DNA from 3 places in the Pararhizobium sp. DWP1-1-3 genome. Region 3 is predicted to be linked to each of the others. Evidence: predicted binding sites of a transcription regulator. Region 3 holds the regulator's gene; each other region holds the start of a gene.

Region 1 (6,194 bases), on a different contig from region 3:
CTGACAAGGCCAAGTTCTTCCAGCCTATCGCGGATTTCGCGTGCGGCTTCGACGACCGTATCAAATGCCACATCGGGGCCGGGATCAAGGTCAAAGACCAGACGGCCCGGCACTTCCGGCTGGCCCGGTTCGCAATTCCAGGGATGCAGTTCGATCCCGCCGATCTGGGCAATGGCAGCAAGGCCTTCGACCCGGTCGATCTGAAGATAGGGTTTTTTGTCGCCGAAGACTGTCACGAGCTCCAGCAGGTTCGAGGTGCCCGGCATGGCATGGCGCTGAAAAAACTGCTCACCGCTGATGCCATCGGGGGTTCGAATAATCGAGCACGGACGGCCTTTGATATGGTCGATCAGCCAGGATCCGACGGCTTCATGGTAGCGCGCTAGATCGACTTTTGTGACCGGTTCTCCCTCACCGGCGTCAGGCCAAAGCACCTTCTCCGGGCTAGAGATCATCACCCCCATGACCTCTTCTTTTGCGCCCTTGCGGAACCGCTTGGCCGGTGGCTTGTCGGTCTCCGGATCGGGCACGTCAGCTTGTGAAGGAGACGCGGGCTCATCAGCTTCGACCTCCGCCGCCGGCTTGTCCTCCCGCAAGCCTTTGAATGCGCCTTGTCGGACCTGGCCATCGGCGGTCCAGCCGGCGAACTCGATTTCAGCCACAAGCTCCGGCCTCAGCCAGACGATATCCGCGGTCTTCTTCGGTGCGCCGAGCCCAGTGAACGGCGATTTGGCAGTTTCCATCTCCTGGAGCTTAGGTAGCAACGTTTTGACGGTTTTGGCACCGTATCCCGTGCCGACCCGCCCGACGTAGACGAAATGCTCGCCGCGATTGACGCCAACAAGCAGCGAGCGGAATTTGCCGTTGGTCTTTGCATAGGCACCGATCACCACTTCATGGCCGGCGCGGCATTTCGACTTTGCCCAGGTGTCGGTCCGGCCCGACCGGTAGGGTGCGTCAGCCTGCTTGGAGACAATGCCCTCGAGCGATAGGCGGCAGGCTGATTTCAGCACAGCGTCGCCACCCGTCTCGAAATGCTCGACGAAGCGCAGACGCGGGTCCTCCCCGGCATCGACTAACAGTGCTGCCAGACGGTCCTTGCGCTCAGCCAGAGGTAAATCCCGCAGGTCTTCCTCTCCAACGAACAGCAAATCGAATGCGAAATACACCAGATCCTCGGTTTTTCCCTCCGACAGTGCTGCCTGCAACGCGGCAAAGTCGGGTGCGCCCCGTTCATCGAGGGCGCAGATTTCGCCGTCGATGATGCACTCGGGGAGTGCCAAGGCAGCCTTGGCGATGGCAGACCATTTCGCCGTCCAGTCCAAGCCTTTGCGGGTTTTGAGCGTAACCTCACCGCCTTGGATGCGCATCTGAATGCGGTAGCCGTCGAACTTGATTTCATGGATCCAGCCGCTGGTCGATGGTGGACGCGCGAGGTTGTCGCACAGCTGTGGCGCAACGAAGTCGGGCATGGCGAATTTCTTACTGCGCGAAATGGTCGGCTTTTTCCTCGTCGCCTTAGTCTTCAGTGTGGACTTTGTACCAGTTTCGCGCTCTTCAGCCGCAAGGCCGTGATTGCTGTCCCAGACAGCGTCGGCTTCCACGGCCCCACCCTCGAGCATGAACGGCTTCGGTTTTCTCCCCTTGCCTGCAGCGATGGCTTCCATCGTCCGGCCCGATGCGACCGAAGTTTCGTTGTCGTCGAGGATTGCTGCGCCACTCTCTTCTACGGCTGCTTCATCGCGATGTTTGATCAGAAGCCAGTTGGTGCGCTTGCCACCGTCGCGGTCATGGCGCATGCGCACCAGGACGAAGCTGCCATGCAGGCGGTCGCCCTCCAAGGTAAACTTGAAATCGCCTTTGGCCAACGCTTCTTCTGGCGTTTTGTTACCCACCGGCTCCCAGTAGCCGCGATCCCACAGCATGACAGTACCACCGCCATATTGACCTTTCGGAATAGTGCCCTCGAAGTCGCCGTAGTCGAGCGGATGGTCTTCGACCTCGACGGCCAATCGCTTGTCGTGCGGATCGAGCGAGGGCCCTCTGGTTACGGCCCAGGATTTGAAAACGCCATCAAGCTCAAGCCGCAAGTCGTAGTGCAGGCGCGTGGCATCATGCTTCTGGATAACGAACCGCCGGCGGCTCGAGGCGTTGACCTTGGCTTCGCCGCTCGGCTCCTCCGTCTTCTTGAAGTCGCGCTTGGCGCGGTAAGTCGAAAGGCTGTCGGCCATTGGTGATTGTCCTCTACGCATACGAGTTCGAAGCCGAAACAGTGCCGGCTGCGAACATGCTCATCGACCAGAGACGCGGATCGCGCCAGCTTCACCTAAGCTGCGTTGGACAGCAGCGATCTGGCTGGCTGAGATGTCGGCTGAGACCTCAATCTCCCCCTCAAGTGCAGCGTCGTCGCGATCGCCGCCCTCATGGGAAACATCACCACCCGACGGCTTTGAACCGGATGTATTTTCGTCCGTCGCGGACTGGATGAAAATATCCGGTCTAGAGATGCCGTGCTGCTGAACCAAGTGTTCCACGGCAAGGTCGGCGGCTGCTCGCGTCTCGAAAATCGCCCGGATTGTCGTGGTGCTGTCGTCTGCCATGTGCCTATCTCCTGTTTCTAGCGTTATGGCAACAAACGCCGCAAACACCCTGGTGGTTGCGCGGTCCGTGCGTCCAAACAGCATTAATGTTGGAATTCTTCTGCGAAAACTGCTATGTTCCCTTTTTGTTTCCATACCGATTGATTGACCCATGAGTGCAATGATGCAGACCACAGTGCGAAAAATTATCCACGTCGACATGGATGCTTTTTACGCGTCAGTCGAACAGCGGGATAACCCCGATTTGCGTGGGAAACCGCTTGCAGTAGGCGGGTCGGCTGCTCGTGGCGTGGTGGCCGCAGCCAGTTATGAGGCGCGGGTATTCGGTGTCCATTCGGCAATGCCGTCGATCACTGCCAAGCGCAAATGCCCCGACCTTATCTTTGTGTCCCCACGCTTTGATGTATACAAAGCCGTCTCCCAACAGATCCGCGGGATTTTTGCAGAATACACGCCGTTGATCGAGCCTCTCTCGCTTGACGAAGCCTATCTCGATGTGACTGAAAATCTGAAAGGCATGGAAATTGCCACCGAGATTGCGCTGGAGATCCGCGCAAAGATCAGGCAGGCGACCGGACTGAATGCGTCTGCCGGGATTTCCTACAACAAGTTCCTCGCCAAGATGGCGAGCGATCTCAACAAGCCCAATGGCCAGGCAGTAATTACCCCGAAGAACGGACCGGGCTTTGTGGAGTCCCTGCCGGTCAAAAAATTTCATGGGGTAGGTCCGGCTACAACCGAACGCATGAGGAAATACGGGATCGAGACCGGCGCCGATCTCAAGAATAAGTCGCTGCAGTTCCTCACCGAGCACTTCGGCAAGTCGGGTCCCTATTTTTACGGCATTGCCCGCGGTGTCGACCAACGCCAGGTCCGCTCGGATCGGATCCGAAAATCCGTAGGTGCCGAGGACACGTTCGCCCAAGACATCAACAACCTCGATCTGGCCAAGGCCGAGTTAGCGGCGCTTGCAGAGAAAGTCTGGCGCTACTGCGATACGAACCGCATCGCGGGCAAGACCGTGACCGTGAAGATCAAATATTCCGATTTCACCCAGGCAACGCGAAGCCGGTCGGTCGCGTTACCCTTTGCAGGGATGCACGAGCTTCTCGAAGCCGCGTCTGGCCTGCTGGCGACTGTTTTTCCGTTCAAGCGATCGGTTCGACTGCTTGGGGTCACTCTTTCCTCGCTGACCAACAACGAAATTGCCGTGGCCGAGAGATCACCGCAGCTCGGTCTCGATTTCTGAGCAGTGCCCGGTTTTGAAAGGCAGGTAGGCATCGCCGAATTTTCTAACGCAAGAGTTCGCGTCATCGATCTGGAGACCGGTGGTAATGGACCGAACGACGTCTGCGAGATCGGATGGCAGGACGTCATCGCCGATGAGGACGGCGGTTGGCAGGTAACAGATGAGCGCGGCGCGCTGCTCATCAATCCCGGGCGATTGATCTCGCCGGACACGATGGCGGTGCATCATATTCTAGACGCAGACGTGGCGGACGCACCCTACTGGAAACAGGTTGCCTCCCGCATTCTTCGTCCGGCAGGGCGCATCGATGCGTTGGCGGCCCACCGTGCATCCTTCGAGCAGCGGTACTGCACCCCGCGCTTTACCGGAGGCACTCCTTGGATCTGCACCTGGAAATGTGCGATGCGTGTATGGCCGGAACTTCCGCGCTTCTCCAACCAGATGCTTCGCTACCAACGCATGCCACAAGGTCTGAACCACGAGACTGGATTGCCCGCTCACCGCGCAATGCCGGACGCCTATGTCACGGCCCATCATCTGCGGGATCTTCTCAACAGAGAATCGCTAGAAAACCTTTTGGCGTGGAGCAATGAGCCCGGCCTTTTGCCCCGCGTTCCATCCGGTCCGGATCGCGGCAAGGGTTGGGATCGCCTGAGCGATACGACGCTGCGAGAATTCATTCATGATCGGGATGTCGAAATCCGGTTTAGCGCACAAACCGAACTGACGCGGCGTGGAGACCCTGACCAGCCTCAGCTCAGCGAACCAGTGCAACGGACACTTCTGTGATGTGACCAATGCTTCGGATACTGCCACATAATCTTTCGCCTGGTGTCGGACCTATCGTCTCGCTCGCCTATGTCCCGACAGTCGATATTCCCAGTCGATTCCGCCATTCGCGATCGGTCGGAGCCGTGCTTGGGCTCACACCCGTACTTAATCAATCAGGTGAAGTCAGCCGAGTTGGCCATGTTTCTCACCGCGGAGATGCGATGATGCGAACGCTGCTGTACGAGGCCGCCCAGTCGATGATGACCCGTGTGGTGAAGTGGTGTTGGCTGCAAGTCAATTCGGCTTCGGGCCTATTACAAGCCCCCCACCCTAAGTTCAAATGCCTACGCGGTCAGTTATCGCGGGAAATCTGGGCGGGCTTTCGCTCCCATGGGCTGAACCCGGCTTTCTCCCGCTCGATGTTAACGTCAGCCAGACATGTGGCCATCAAAACATCTTTCACGACAATTGCTGGGGGAACGCGCCAATCGGCCGTGTAGTTTTTGTAATGGGTATTCACAAGGTCCACGAGCATGGTGGCGCTGATTCCCCGCTCTCTAATGCACTTGATAACCCCCGTGCGTTGGGCTTTCATCCACGGCGGCTCTCCGGGGGTGGATGTTCCCGCCCAGTCATCGATCACGCCAACCAAATAGGCCTGTTGGACCTCTGGAGGGCCCTTTTTCCAACTCGCATAGTTGGCAACGAACATCGCGTGCGCGAGGGACGGTGCGATAACAGACAAAATCAACGCAAGCTTAAAAAATGGCCGGATCACGAAAGCACCTCTATCGATGAGCTGCAGGTTACCAGAGAGCGCCAAGCCACGCCAGATATTGGCCGTGACTACGGGAGACCACCAGCCTTAGAGAATTTGGAACCGAAGTCTAATATAGAAACGGTCTTGAAGGATTTCTCAGGACCGCTAAAATCTACCGATGTTCTGGAAGAAGAAGAAGCCCAAGGCAATTAAAGTTCTGCGCTCCAAAATTGTTACGATTTCGGAGACGCCCGAGTTGGGCATGCTTACGATCCAAACGGAACGAGATCAGGTTCGACTTATCATCGACGAAGCCAGTGCTCGTCAACTCATGGAAGAGTGCCTGAAACTGCTGGGTTATCCGGCAACAATGAAGTAAGCGCCTGCGATACGCGCTCATCAACAATCCTGTTGACCGCTGCAGCGGCCCACCTCCGTGCGGACGCAAATTTCAATCGATCATGGACTGACGGCCGACGCGGTGATGCTGCAGAGCTTGGCTCTCAATATGTCGCTCGACGGCTTGGAACAGCCGTCGAGAGGGATGCGCGGGCAGACGCGATCGAGGGACTGCTCGCCCCATCGCCTGCAGTGAATGTGGTAGGGCCGCTTTGGGCCGAAACCGGACTTTGCTCGAACTCGTTTCGCTTTGAGTAAGCGCGAAAGCGCTTGACCTCAACCCGCCGATTAGAGAAGCGCCGCAACGCGGAAGGCGGGACCCGACTGCCCCCGGCAAAAACGTTCCGTCTTGAAATCTTTATCAAAGGCGGCGTCTGAATTTCCCAATAGAGTTTTGTGACAGCGGAGCTGTCTA
Region 2 (6,194 bases), on a different contig from region 3:
GTGCCGCAAGGGGCAGGCAAGACAGGACGTCTTCGGCATCCTGAGGCCCGGCGATTTCCCCCGGCCGGTAGCGCGCCATCGCCCAGGAAAGGCCCGCTGAAGAGGAAATTGCACCACGTGCCTCGATGCCCAGGCGAAAAAGCCGGGAGAGGATGTCGGTCAGAAGCGATTGTTCGCTGCCATGCAGATGGACGCAACCGCTGATGTCCAGATAGAGCCCGTTCGCTCCATCCATCGCCACAAGCGGCGTATACCGGTCGCACCAGTCGGCAAGCGATGTCAAAAGACCCTTGTCGGCAGCAGGATTGGCTGGAATGATCTCGATGCCTGGAAGCATGGCGCGCGCCTCCGCCAGACCCTGTCCGCGTTTCAACCCGGCCTTTTCACCGCAGATATCAAGGGCTGCAATGCGCATGGCATTCTGGATACGGTCGACAAAAACCAGCGGCGGAAAATCAGGACGCTTTCTGGAAAGCCATGACACGCCCCATTTCATCCGCGCCACCCGGTCCGCCGGCAGATGCGGGAAGTTCAGCGACAGAATGCGCTGGCTGGCGTTTTGCAGCAGAAGCGGCTGTCTCTGGGACGAGATCTCGGAAACGGCGGGCATGGGAACTCCATTCCATCAAAAGCTCAAGAGGTGCAAAGGCCCTGCTTTTCTCAACGGCGACCCGGAAGACCGGATTGCCGATGCTACCAGCCAGCATCGAACCATCCGGAAGCGGCCGCCCAGCGGCGGGGGCAGGGGCAACACGGAACCGGAAGATGGCACTGCTCGCCTCTTCCTCACCCGCCTGTCGCAGAAGAAAAATCGGCACTTTGCCTGTTCGCGCTCGCATATGCAGGCGGCGGCTTTCGTTCAGGCCGAACTGGGCCGGGTTTCCCCGGATTTCCAGGATGATAGCGGTAAAGACCGGGACCGAGAGCGCCGCTTCAGCAATCCAGAGCGCATCGGCGATAGTTCGGGGGCTGCTGAAGATGCAACGGCCAGTATCCAGCCCGTAGGCCTGCAGCCCACGGCCATAGGGAGGACCTGCTTCAGACGCAGTCATTCCCTGACCGATCCAAAGAACGGGCGAGACTGCCTGTCCGCGATCTTGGCAAAGCACCGCCAATGCGAGAACAAAACCCATCGCAGCACCTGCATCCCGGGTTTCCGCAGTACGGATTTCGGTGAGCCCGCCAAGCGGCAAACCGCCTTGGAGGATATCGTCGAGTGCGGCGATACCGAGGGGAAGAACCTGCCTAAAAACGTCTGCATCCTCATTGCCGATCTTCTGCTCGAAGCCTTCCGGAGCGCCCTTCCTGGCCGCTTTCAGGAGCCCGGGGACGTTTTCATTTTCCAGCCTTGCGATCTCTTCGCGGAGCGCAGAAAGACGCTCGCGCGTCATGGGCGTCTGCACCATGACGTCACTCCAATTCAAATTGTTCCTGTTATGTTCCTATAGATTCCAGAGCTTCAAAGAAGAGTCAACGGGATTCTCTAAGAATTTATTCCTTGACAGGGTCCAACCAAATTCAACCCTCGAAAAACGCTGGGGAAATGGCTATATCAGGGGGCAAGCAAGGAGTGCCCATGGCCCGTATAGACCAGAGCGACGATTGGCGGGAACGCCACGCGCCGACAATCAGCACATTCGAATCCCTGGCACTGGAGGCTTACAGCCACCTGCCGGACGAATTCCGGGCGCTGGCGACCGATCTGACCATCGAGATCGACGATTTTCCGGATGAGGACGTTTTCGAGGACATGGCGCTGGAAACGCCGTTTGATCTGCTCGGACTGTTCGAGGGACGCGGCATCGGCGAGCGTTTCACCATGGAAACCGGCGAGATGCCGAACCGGATCATTCTCTACCGCCGGCCGATTCTCGATTATTGGGCCGAGAACGAGGAGACGCTGGGCGACATCATCACCCATGTGCTGATCCACGAGATCGGCCATCATTTCGGCCTGTCGGACGACGACATGGAGCGGATCGAGGAAAGCGTCGAGCATGTGGGCGGCTGAGACGGTTGAACCGTCCCAGCAGCTTTCAGTCCATCGGGGTCAGTGTTCGGAGAGCTTGGTGTCGGAGGTGTATTCCTTGCCTTCGACATCCTTGACGACAGCCTGGCCGCACATCATTGCCCGGGTTTCCTGGTTCCAGGCATAGGTTGGCGAACCGTAGAGGTCCCAGCCCTTGTTGAGAGCGGCCGTGACCTTGTGGCAGAAGGTGGCGTCGTCGATGGCGGTCAGCAGGCGATAAAGTTTCAAGGGTTTTTTCCTTTTTCGTTGATGGCATCGGCCTTGGCGGCGAGCCGCAGGGCTTGATCGAGGTGGAGACGCTCGACCATCAGGCCATTGAGATTGATGACGGCTTTATCGGCATTTTCCGGCAGCGCAAAGGCATCGATGATCGACCGGGCGTCAGCAAGGGCGGTGTCGGCGACACCGAAGGCGCCGTTGGCCGGGCCGATCTGGGCCGGGTGGATCAGCATCTTGCCATCGAAGCCCATGTCGCGACCCTCAGCGCATTCCGCCGCGAAACCCGCATCATCCCGGAAATCGTTGAAGACGGCATCGATGATATCGAGGCCGCAGCTGCGGGCGGCGAGCAGGATCTGCATCAGCCAGGCAATCAGATAGGTGCGGCCGGGCAGGGCGGCCACGCCGGTATCCTTGCGCAGATCGTTCAGCCCCGGCACGAAACAATCAAGCCTGCCGCCGGAGGTTCTTCCGGTTTCGGCAATCGCCGCCGCATTGAGCACGCCGCGCGGGGTTTCGATCATCGCCCAGAGACGTACGCTATCCGGCGCATCGTTTTCCGAAAGGAAATCAACGACCGCCTGGATATCCTGCGGGCTTTCGACCTTCGGCAAAAAGATGGCATCGGGCGATAGCGTCAGGGCGAAGGCCAGATCTTTCTCGCCGAACGGTGTCTTCAGATCGTTGATGCGGATGATCACTTCGATATCGCTGCGGCGCTGCCGCTGCAGATGATCGGCCAGCGTCTGGCGGGCGGCAACCTTGTTGTCGACGGAGACTGCATCTTCGAGATCGTAGATCACCGCATCGCAGGCAAGACTGGCGATCTTGGCAAGGGCGCGGGCATTGTCGGCGGGTACGCACAGAACCGAGCGGCGCAGACGGGCCGGGTGGCGGTCGCCAGAGGACGATGCCGAAAAGGGTGCGGAGGTTTCGGACGGCATCATGCTCTACTCTCTGATGCAGGCGAGTTCAGGGGTGCAGGCGAGTTCATGCGGCTTTTGTGCCCGGCTTTCGCCATTTTCGCAAGGCAGACCTGTGATACGGAAGTAGGTCTTGCAACGCGGCGCGGGCGAACCCACATCTCAGGCAACGAAAGGTGACGACAATGCAAAGCATACGCTCTCTCCTCCTGACAATCGCAGGCATCGCTTTCACGCTGATGGCCTTCGTGTTTACCGCCTCGCTCGGCCTTGCCCTGATCGGCATCGCCTCGGTGGTGATGATCGGCATGACGATTGCCGCGCGGCTTGCGCCCAAGCCGGTGCGCGCCACCGTCAACCGCAACCGCCAGCAGCGCGAACCGCGCATCTGGAACGACGGCCACGGCACGATCATCGATCTCTGAGGCCGGTTTGCGGGCTTTCCCGCAGCGCGCAACAAGATTCTCCTTCATTTCGGCATGAAATTGCTCTACACGCTTGGCGGAAATTCTTCCGCCCCGTTGAAATCGAAGGCCATTGCCATGGACAAGTTCGTCAAGCTCACCGGCGTTGCCGCGCCGCTCCCCGTCGTCAATATCGACACGGACATGATCATTCCGAAGGATTACCTGAAGACGATCAAGCGCACCGGTCTCGGCATCGGGCTTTTCGCCGAAGCGCGCTACCATGAAGACGGCACGGTCAACGAGGATTTCGTTCTCAACAAGCCCGCCTACCAGAATGCCAATATCCTGGTTGCCGGCGACAATTTCGGCTGTGGCTCGTCGCGCGAGCATGCCCCGTGGGCGCTGCTCGACTTCGGCATCCGCTGCGTCATTTCGACCTCGTTTGCCGACATTTTCTACAATAACTGTTTCAAGAACGGCATCCTGCCGGTCGTGGTTTCGCCGGAAGACCTGGAAAAGCTGATGGATGACGCCTCGCGCGGCTCCAACGCCATCCTGACGGTCGATCTGGAAAACCAGGAAATCACCGGCCCGGACGGTGGCAAGATCACCTTCGAACTCGACGCGTTCCGCCGCCACTGCATGCTGAACGGCCTCGACGATATCGGCCTGACGCTGGAAAAGGCAACGGCGATCGACACGTTCGAAAAGGCCAATGCCGCCTCGCATCCCTGGGCCTGACCCGTAATGCCCAGCCCGCGAAAACTGATCTCTTCCGGCTCGCCGTTTGAAAAGACGGCGGGTTATTCGCGGGCTGTCGTGCAGGGCGACTGGTGCTTCGTTTCCGGTACCACCGGCTACGATTACCAGACGATGACCATGCCGCAAACGGTGGAAGAGCAGACCCGCAATTGCCTGAAGACGATCGAGGCGGCGCTGACCGGCACCGGTTTCTCGCTCAAGGATGCGGTGCGCAATCACTATTACGTCACCGATGCCGCCTTTGCCGATCTCGTCTTCCCGATCCTCGGCGAAGCCTTCGGCGACATCCGCCCGGCCGCAACGATGGTGGTCTGCGACCTGATCCGCCCGGAAATGCTGATCGAGATCGAAGTCACCGCCTTCAAGGGCTGACAACACGATCAACCCTCGACGAAGGGCGGCCCCAAAGGCTCTATTAGGCCCGCTTTTGCCAGTTCCGCGTGAAAATAGAGAAAGATCTGACGCCGGAACAGGATCATCTCGCGTTCGTCGTCCGTCTTCGCCCCGGCAAGCCCTGCAGCCACCTGTTGCGGTGTCGCCAACTCGACAGTGTCGCAGCAAAAATCAAGCATCTCCGTGATTTCGCGATCTTCCATCTGGGCAACACAGAGAATATGTCCAAACCTGGTCTTTCTTGCGAGGTAACGGCAATCGCGGCGGCAGCTGCGCACGCCGCAAGCGAGATGATTGAGCCAGAACGTCGAAGCGACACGGACCATCACTTCGGTTGCCGGTGATATTTCGGGTTTGACATAGGGCATAATCGCTCCTTCAGGGGCGGGCAGCAAAAAGCATCCCCGCGCGGTGTTCGCCGTGGTTTTGAAAACATGCACTCAATCGGACGGGGCACTGGAAACCGCCTCTAATGAGTAAATATGTTTGACGCCTTCCAGCGCCCCGTTTGGCGTTCTCTCGGGAGCTTTCCTCCCTACAGACCCCGACTGCGGATTCTCTGACCCGGGACGATTGCCGCGACATAGGATTCCGGTTCCGGCGTTAAGCTCACGGCTCCGGTACGTCACGGTTCTCGACCCGGCATGCGTGCCACACAGGCACACCCGCCCCAGAAGGACAGGGGGAATCCATTTTCCGGGGGCTCTCCTTCCGGTCCGCCTGACGTTCGCAGCCTCCTCATCGGAGACCACGAGGCTTCACGTGGAGCGCCAGCCCTGCCTCGCCGCAAACGTCTTGCGGTGCATCCGTGACAGAACGCCATGATCATGGCACGGTTTTTTTGGGCGGGGATTCTGGGAGAGGACAATTTCAAAAAAACTGTTCGATTTCAACGCAGAGACATGTAGCATCCCGTTTGAACGTCCACGCCAGAAGGGGAAAACGATGCTGTTGAGAATGGAAGCCAAACTCGCCGGCGTCTGCACGCCGGTTTTCACCAGCCATCCGGTCCGCTGGCTGGGGCTCCTGGCGCTTTGCTCTATCTATATCCTGAGCAGCGTGACCAAGCTGATGGATTTCGGCAGCGCCGTCGCCGAGATGGAGCGATACCAGCTTTTGCCGGCAAGGCCGATCGCCGCCGTGGTCATCCTTTTCCAGCTGAGCGCTTCAGCGATGGTCATCAGCGGTTTCCTGCGGTGGATCGGCGCGCTGTCTCTGGCCGTGTTTACCGTGCTTGCAACATTCATTGCCTTGCGTTTCTGGGAAATGCCGCTGGGGCAGGAACGTTTCATGACGATGAACTTCTTCTTCGAGCATCTCGGGCTGGCCGGAGCCTTTCTTCTCGTCGCCTGGTACGATTTGCACAGATGGCGCCGGGGCGACAGGGACTGGAGCTGATCAGCAATCCCTGCGCAATCGGCTTAAAACGTGTTGCGGCCGGCATGGACGACAGGCATTCTG
Region 3 (6,194 bases):
GGCCTTGCGAAAAGAGGGCGTTCATGCTGCGTCCTTGATCTTGTTATAGGCGGCGAGTGCGCGGTCGCGTGCCTTCGTATGGTCGACGATCGGTTCCGGGTATGTATCCCCCAGTCTTAGACCGGCGGCATCGAGGACGCTTCGAGACGCCTCGAAGGGCCGGTGCACGAATTTTGCGGGCAGGTCCGCGAGTTCCGGCACGAAGGTTTTGACGTAGATGCCGTCGGGATCGAACTTTTCCCCCTGCAAGACAGGATTGAAGATCCGGAAGAAAGGCGACGCATCGGCGCCGCTGCCGGCCACCCACTGCCAGCTTGCCGCGTTGGAGGCGGGATCGGCATCCACCAGCGTATCCCGGAACCAGGCCTCGCCCCGGCGCCAGTCGATCAGCAGGTCCTTGATCAGGAAGGATGCCGCGATCATGCGGACGCGGTTGTGCATCGTACCGTGCCGCCAAAGCTGGCGCATGCCGGCATCGACGATCGGATAGCCGGTTTGGCCCTTCGTCCAGCGCTTGAAATCGTCGTCGGTTCCGCTCCAGGCGAAGGCGTCATATTTCCGGTTGAGATTTTCTTTCGGCAAATCCGGATTGTGGAAGAGCAGGTGGTAGGAAAAATCGCGCCAGACCAGTTCCTTGCGAAAGGTGACCAAGTCATCGGCGGGAATATCCCGCAGATTGCGGGTGGCGTGCCAGATGCGGGCAGGGGAGATTTCCCCCATGGCCAGATGCGGCGAAAGCCTTGACGTGCCATCGGTTCCCGGCAGATCGCGCCTGGTCTTGTATCCGGAAAGATCGTCCTCGACGAATGCCTCCAGCCGTTCGAGTGCAGCGGTTTCGCCCGGTGTCCAGATTTCGGAAAACGTCTGTGCCCAATCCGGAGCCGTCGGCAAAAGCGCCCATGAGGCCAGATCCTCGCTGTCAGGCCATTTGACTGAAGCAACCAGCACATCTGGCCGTTCGAGCGGCTGATCAGGCTCGCCGGATGCCTCGAGCGCGCGCCAGAACGGCGTATAGACGCGGTAGGGCGTACCGGAGCCCGTCTTCAACCGGGTGGGCTCGTGGAGAAGCTGTCCGGCAAAACTCTTTACGGTTACTCCCGTGGAGGCCAACGTGTCTTTCAGTGGTCCATCGACAGCGATGCCGTTTGGGTCATAGCGGCGATTCCAATGGACGGTTGACGCGCCGGTCTCAGTAATCAGCTTTGCCAACACGCTACCCGGCTCGCCGCTGCGAAGGGCAAGCCGGCTTCCGAGGTCACTAAGCGCCTTCTCCAAGCCTTTCAGCGAATGATGCAGCCACCAGGACTGTGCGGCGCCCAGTGGCCCGGTGCCGTGCCGAGAAGGCTCGCGGATGTAGACGGGAATGATACTGCGGCCGGTTTGGGCTGCGGCATGAAGCGCATGATTGTCGTCCAGCCGCAGGTCCTTGCGAAACCAGACGATGATAGGGTTTTCGTGGGAAAGGTCATTGTTGTTCATTTTTATCCGCGCAACGTATCCAACGTCGTAGTCTACGCAGATACGGGTGCAACGGATCAAAGGTTTCGCGGAGAAAGCTTTTTATTTCATCGTTTTGCGGGCGAATACCGCCAGCGAAATTGGAACTGCCGCTTCTTTATATGAAGCGGCAGCCGCAGCCATCGGAGGCCGGAAGGATTCAGCTTTTCTGGAAAGCCAGATGCGCCCCGAGACCGACCAGCATGGTACCACCGGCGCGCTGCATCAGGCGTTGCGCGGAGCTCGAACGGCGCAGCTTGGTCATCACCGCACCGGCCAGAAACACGCAGACGATATCCGCCGACGAAAACATCAGGTTGACGATCGTTCCAAGGATCGCCAGCTGCAGCCAGACCGGGAAGGCGGCCGACGCATCGACGAATTGCGGCAGGAAGGCCACGAAGAAAATCGCCGTCTTGGGATTGAGGACCTCTACGGTAACGCTCTCGAAGAATGCGCGGCGCCCCGATTTCGGCGCGGTGCCGGGCAGGGTGGTGTCGCCCTCAATCTTGGAACGGAAAAGAGAAATGCCAAGCCAGATCAGATAGGCCGCACCGGCAAATTTGACGATCATGTACAGCGTCGGCACGGCATGAAACAGGATCGACAGACCTGCGGCTGCGGCAATGACATGGAAGTAGCCACCGAGGTGAATACCAAGCGTGGCCATCAGCCCGGACCAGCGGCCACGCGCAATCGTCTGGGCCGCCGCATAGAGCATGGCCGGACCGGGAATATAGGCAAAGACCGCCGTGGTGGCGATGAAGGCGATAAGCAACTCGATCGACGGCATTGTCTGCTCCTGTCGTGGGTCTACTGGATTGAATTCCTCTACACTACCGTCAGTAGAAAGTCTCGTGCACATGTTGTGCCGGGATTCAGTGCCGAATGATCATTATCCCCAGGTCAGCGGGTCGAGACGCAGATAGAAATCGAGCCTTGCCCGGTCGGCAGTCGCGATCGCGTGTATGTCGAACAGACGAGTTTGCGCAGTCCGCACTTCTTCAGCGGTGCGCCATGTCTCGCGGGTGTTGCCGACAAGCAATGCAAAGTCGACGTAGCGATCCGCCGCGCCCAACCGTCCGAGATCGATCATTCCGGTGCAGCGAAGCGTTTCCGGATCGATCATGAAGTTCGGCATGCAGGCATCACCATGGCAAACGACACGGTGTCCACTGGCTTCCCAGAGAAAATCCTGGCAACCGGGCCGTACCGGATCGAAAGTCAGTCACGTATCATCCCCACAGCCTGTTTAGCGAAGGCGAATTGCGCCCCCGCACCACATAGATATTGGCAACCGCAATTTCACCGTCACTGAACAGAAAGCCGGGTTTTTGCGCGGTTTCTTTTTGCTGACAAAGGTCGAAGGGCGCGGGGACTCTGCCAAACCGGTGCATTCGTGAAGCTGAGATTCGACACAGCGCCACGAACTTTGCATTGCTGTTGATGATCGAAGGGCTAGGTGCCCCGCTGGTGGCGATGACCGATGATACCGCAAACTACCATGCCACGCCGGTTACCGGCCGACCCATTCGCCTCAAATCAAAAAGGCCTTGCTTTTTCAGCAAGGCCTTTGAAAACTGGCTCCCCGGGCCGGATTCGAACCGGCGACCTGTCGATTAACAGTCGAATGCTCTACCGCTGAGCTACCAGGGATCATCTGCGGCGGTATGTCCTGCAGAAGTGAGGCTGCTAATACAAATGCTTTTCCGATTTGCCAAGCGGTTTTTCAAAAAAAAACGCACAATCTTGTCAGACTGTGGAGAACTTCCCATCTGTGGGAGGCAGCGCATTCCGGCTGCCTGCGAGCCAAACCCTTGGCATTGCGGGACTGTAGCATAACGGGCACGCGCTTTACGCTTGATAGGTGGAATATATGGCAGAACCGCAAAAAACGAAAAAATTCGGCATCGACGCGCGAACGCATGAACTGGTTATTGGTTCATGGCGGATGCGGCTGCCGCAATCGCGTCTATTGCGCATCACCATCGGCGGCACGTTGATTTTTGGCGGCATCCTCGGGTTTCTGCCGGTCCTCGGATTCTGGATGGTGCCGCTGGGGTTCCTAGTCCTATCTCATGATCTCGCCTTCGTCAGGCGCCGGCGGCGCAGGCTATCGGTGTGGTGGGCGCGAAAATGGCAAGCGTCCAATTAGAACACCGTAACAGCTGCTGTTTCAGGACATCATGCGAGGGGGTGTCGATCGTTCCTTGATTGGGCCGCGTCGTCACACCGGCTGCCGGCGCATTCTCCTGGACTTGGGGTCGCGGCATCATCCTCTGTGCTCTCGCTAAACATTCCCGCACCAGTCGATTCAGTCAAAGCCAGCAACACCGGCCGCCCAAGAAATCCCGACATGCCTTTTGGAATTTAGCTGTGCGGTTCGGTTTGTCTTTTCCGGCGAAAACGACATTGCCACGCTCATCGACATGCCGTGCCATTACATCGCAACAGGATTTTTTAGACTCACCGGTCCTTACAAACGAACGGCTCCAGGTTGTGCAAAGGCTTCGCAATTGGGCCTACTTCTGGGCAAGCGGGAATCCTCCGGTCAAAACAGTCGGATGACGGACCCGATTCGATCGTTTGTGTCGCCATGTGCCCCTTGAAAACATTCGATGAATTTTAAGTACTTGCGGAACACATATGGAACAGATAATGTTCGTTCTTGATTTGTTTCTCGATTCTGGAGTGATCGTTCATGCTGACCCGCAAGCAACAGGAACTGCTTCTGTTCATTCACGAAAGAATGAAAGAGTCGGGTGTGCCTCCATCGTTCGATGAAATGAAGGATGCGCTGGATTTGGCCTCAAAATCCGGCATTCACCGGCTAATCACAGCGCTTGAGGAGAGGGGGTTTATCCGCCGCCTTCCCAACCGTGCGCGTGCACTGGAGGTGATCAAGTTGCCGGAGGCCTATTCGATGAGCCTCCAGCCCAAGCGGGGCTTTTCACCGAGCATCATTCAAGGCAGTCTTGGCGTGCAACCAGCCCCTGCTGCTCCCGCCAAAGCCGCCGCAAACAGCGATACGGTCTCGATACCGGTGATGGGCAGGATTGCCGCCGGTGTGCCGATCTCGGCGATCCAGAACAACACCCATGATATTTCCGTGCCCCTCGAGATGGTCGGCGCCGGCGAGCATTATGCACTTGAAGTACGCGGCGATTCGATGATCGAGGCAGGTATTCTGGATGGCGACACGGTCATCATCCGCAACACGAACAGCGCCAGCCCAGGCGAAATCGTCGTCGCCCTGGTTGATGACGAGGAAGCGACGCTGAAGCGTTTTCGACGGAAAGGGGCCTCGATCGCACTGGAGGCCGCCAACCCTGCCTACGAAACGCGCATCTTCGGGCCTGACCGGGTCAAGATACAGGGGAAACTTGTCGGACTGATCCGCCGCTACCATTGAACGGACTACGTCTTCTGCCCGCATGAAGGCTGGGGATCAGGTGATAACCGAGCGGTGCGCACGACAACGCAAAAAATCGCATGACGATGGAAACGGCCGCAGCGCTTACAGCTCGGAGCGGCAAGGCGTTAGCGATGTGTTGGATCTGAGATCACGTCTTCTCAGCGCTGCTTTCAAACTTGGTACTTGGCAGGACTTGGTGTCAGCCAAGTCAACCAGCGGCGGGGCCGCTCCATCATTCAACCCGGCGGAGATGGCGCCTGACTATGGGGCGACTTTCGAAACCCGCCTTCCATTCCCTTCGATAATGCACCAATCGATCAGGGCAGGGGCCGTTGCGAATTTTCATCGGCTGCTGTGATCTCGTTCCGGTTTGTCGGATGCCAACTTAAGCGTCGCCTCAGGGTTGTGACGACAGATCGGAAATATCATTTCGGAACTGGCCAAGAGCGTTTTTGAGAAATATCCTCTTGCGATTTGTCTAGGATCATTCTAAACCGCCGCCACAGTTCGACTATTTGAACTCGTGAGGCCTCGTGGCGGAGTGGTGACGCAGAGGACTGCAAATCCTTGCACCCCGGTTCAATTCCGGGCGAGGCCTCCAAATTTCCCACAGATGTCAGTCTCCGGCGGAAACGAGCAACGGCGTTGCCGTTTCGACCAAGGTCGATTACGGCGCGAGCAAATCCATCCACGCGATTTTTTCAGGCAGAACCTCTGGACGGTTATTTTAATCCGGCACTCTTAATCAGGAAGAGACAAGCAGTCGGCAACAATGGATGGGCGTTCCGCGTCCACCGTTGCGGTCGGGATATCACGGACCGGGGCTGATCAATGATAATAGAAGCAGGCGCAATCGGCCTTGCTGTCATCCGGTTTCGTCCAGACGCGTACCGCCAGTTTTTTGGCTGCACCTGTTTCGTCCAGCCGAAGTCCGAGCAGTGACACGGCCGCAAGCTTCGGGTTGACCGCATCGATCTCGATGGTGGATCCGACCTGATGGACGCCCTGCTTCGGGGTCCAAGTGAAAAACTGCACGCTGTAATGCATTGCATTCTCCTTCGCCGGCTTGCAGCACATACGTTCAAGTGGGGAACAGACGCTGCAACACGCTGGTCACGGGCGCTCCACTGCTGAATGCGTACTCAATGCGTAGGAGTGACGATAACATAATTTGGCAGCCGGGGAAACAATCTCGCCATAATATGCACCGAACGATCACTGCTCATCATCCATCCGCACGGCATGCATCGGCCGTGAGATGCGCATGACGCATTTTGATGCT

The links. Region 3 encodes LexA, which represses DNA repair genes until DNA is damaged. Its sites were predicted from a motif close to TGTTCNNNNTGTGTTCNG; they were not measured.
Region 1: the regulator LexA is predicted to act here: its motif matches at 2,716-2,733, upstream of dinB (DNA polymerase IV).
Region 2: the regulator LexA is predicted to act here: its motif matches at 1,427-1,444, upstream of ACP7BS_RS13360 (ImuA family protein).

The regions. Positions count from the first base shown of each region.
Region 1 covers NZ_JAFCTR010000003.1:146,097-152,290, forward strand. The annotation lists gene ligD (DNA ligase D) at 1-2,231, opposite strand, end outside; gene ACP7BS_RS08685 (hypothetical protein) at 2,292-2,600, opposite strand; gene dinB (DNA polymerase IV) at 2,761-3,849, shown strand; gene ACP7BS_RS08695 (exonuclease domain-containing protein) at 3,853-4,638, shown strand; partial or broken gene ACP7BS_RS08700 (transposase) at 4,677-4,913, shown strand; gene ACP7BS_RS08705 (hypothetical protein) at 4,973-5,398, opposite strand; gene ACP7BS_RS08710 (hypothetical protein) at 5,559-5,759, shown strand.
Region 2 covers NZ_JAFCTR010000005.1:133,173-139,366, reverse strand. The annotation lists gene ACP7BS_RS13365 (DUF6504 family protein) at 1-415, opposite strand, end outside; gene ACP7BS_RS13360 (ImuA family protein) at 456-1,406, opposite strand; gene ACP7BS_RS13355 (metallopeptidase family protein) at 1,577-2,011, shown strand; gene ACP7BS_RS13350 (DUF1737 domain-containing protein) at 2,051-2,257, opposite strand; gene ACP7BS_RS13345 (HpcH/HpaI aldolase/citrate lyase family protein) at 2,254-3,195, opposite strand; gene ACP7BS_RS13340 (hypothetical protein) at 3,357-3,596, shown strand; gene leuD (3-isopropylmalate dehydratase small subunit) at 3,714-4,319, shown strand; gene ACP7BS_RS13330 (RidA family protein) at 4,326-4,712, shown strand; gene ACP7BS_RS13325 (hypothetical protein) at 4,721-5,101, opposite strand; gene ACP7BS_RS13320 (DoxX family protein) at 5,679-6,131, shown strand.
Region 3 covers NZ_JAFCTR010000001.1:897,610-903,803, forward strand. The annotation lists gene ACP7BS_RS04410 (NAD(P)/FAD-dependent oxidoreductase) at 1-25, opposite strand, end outside; gene ACP7BS_RS04415 (cryptochrome/photolyase family protein) at 22-1,479, opposite strand; gene ACP7BS_RS04420 (LysE family translocator) at 1,658-2,290, opposite strand; partial or broken gene ACP7BS_RS04425 (phosphotransferase) at 2,393-2,662, opposite strand; tRNA gene ACP7BS_RS04430 (tRNA-Asn) at 3,079-3,153, opposite strand; gene ACP7BS_RS04435 (hypothetical protein) at 3,374-3,652, shown strand; gene lexA (transcriptional repressor LexA) at 4,199-4,909, shown strand; tRNA gene ACP7BS_RS04445 (tRNA-Cys) at 5,440-5,513, shown strand; gene ACP7BS_RS04450 (hypothetical protein) at 5,741-5,959, opposite strand.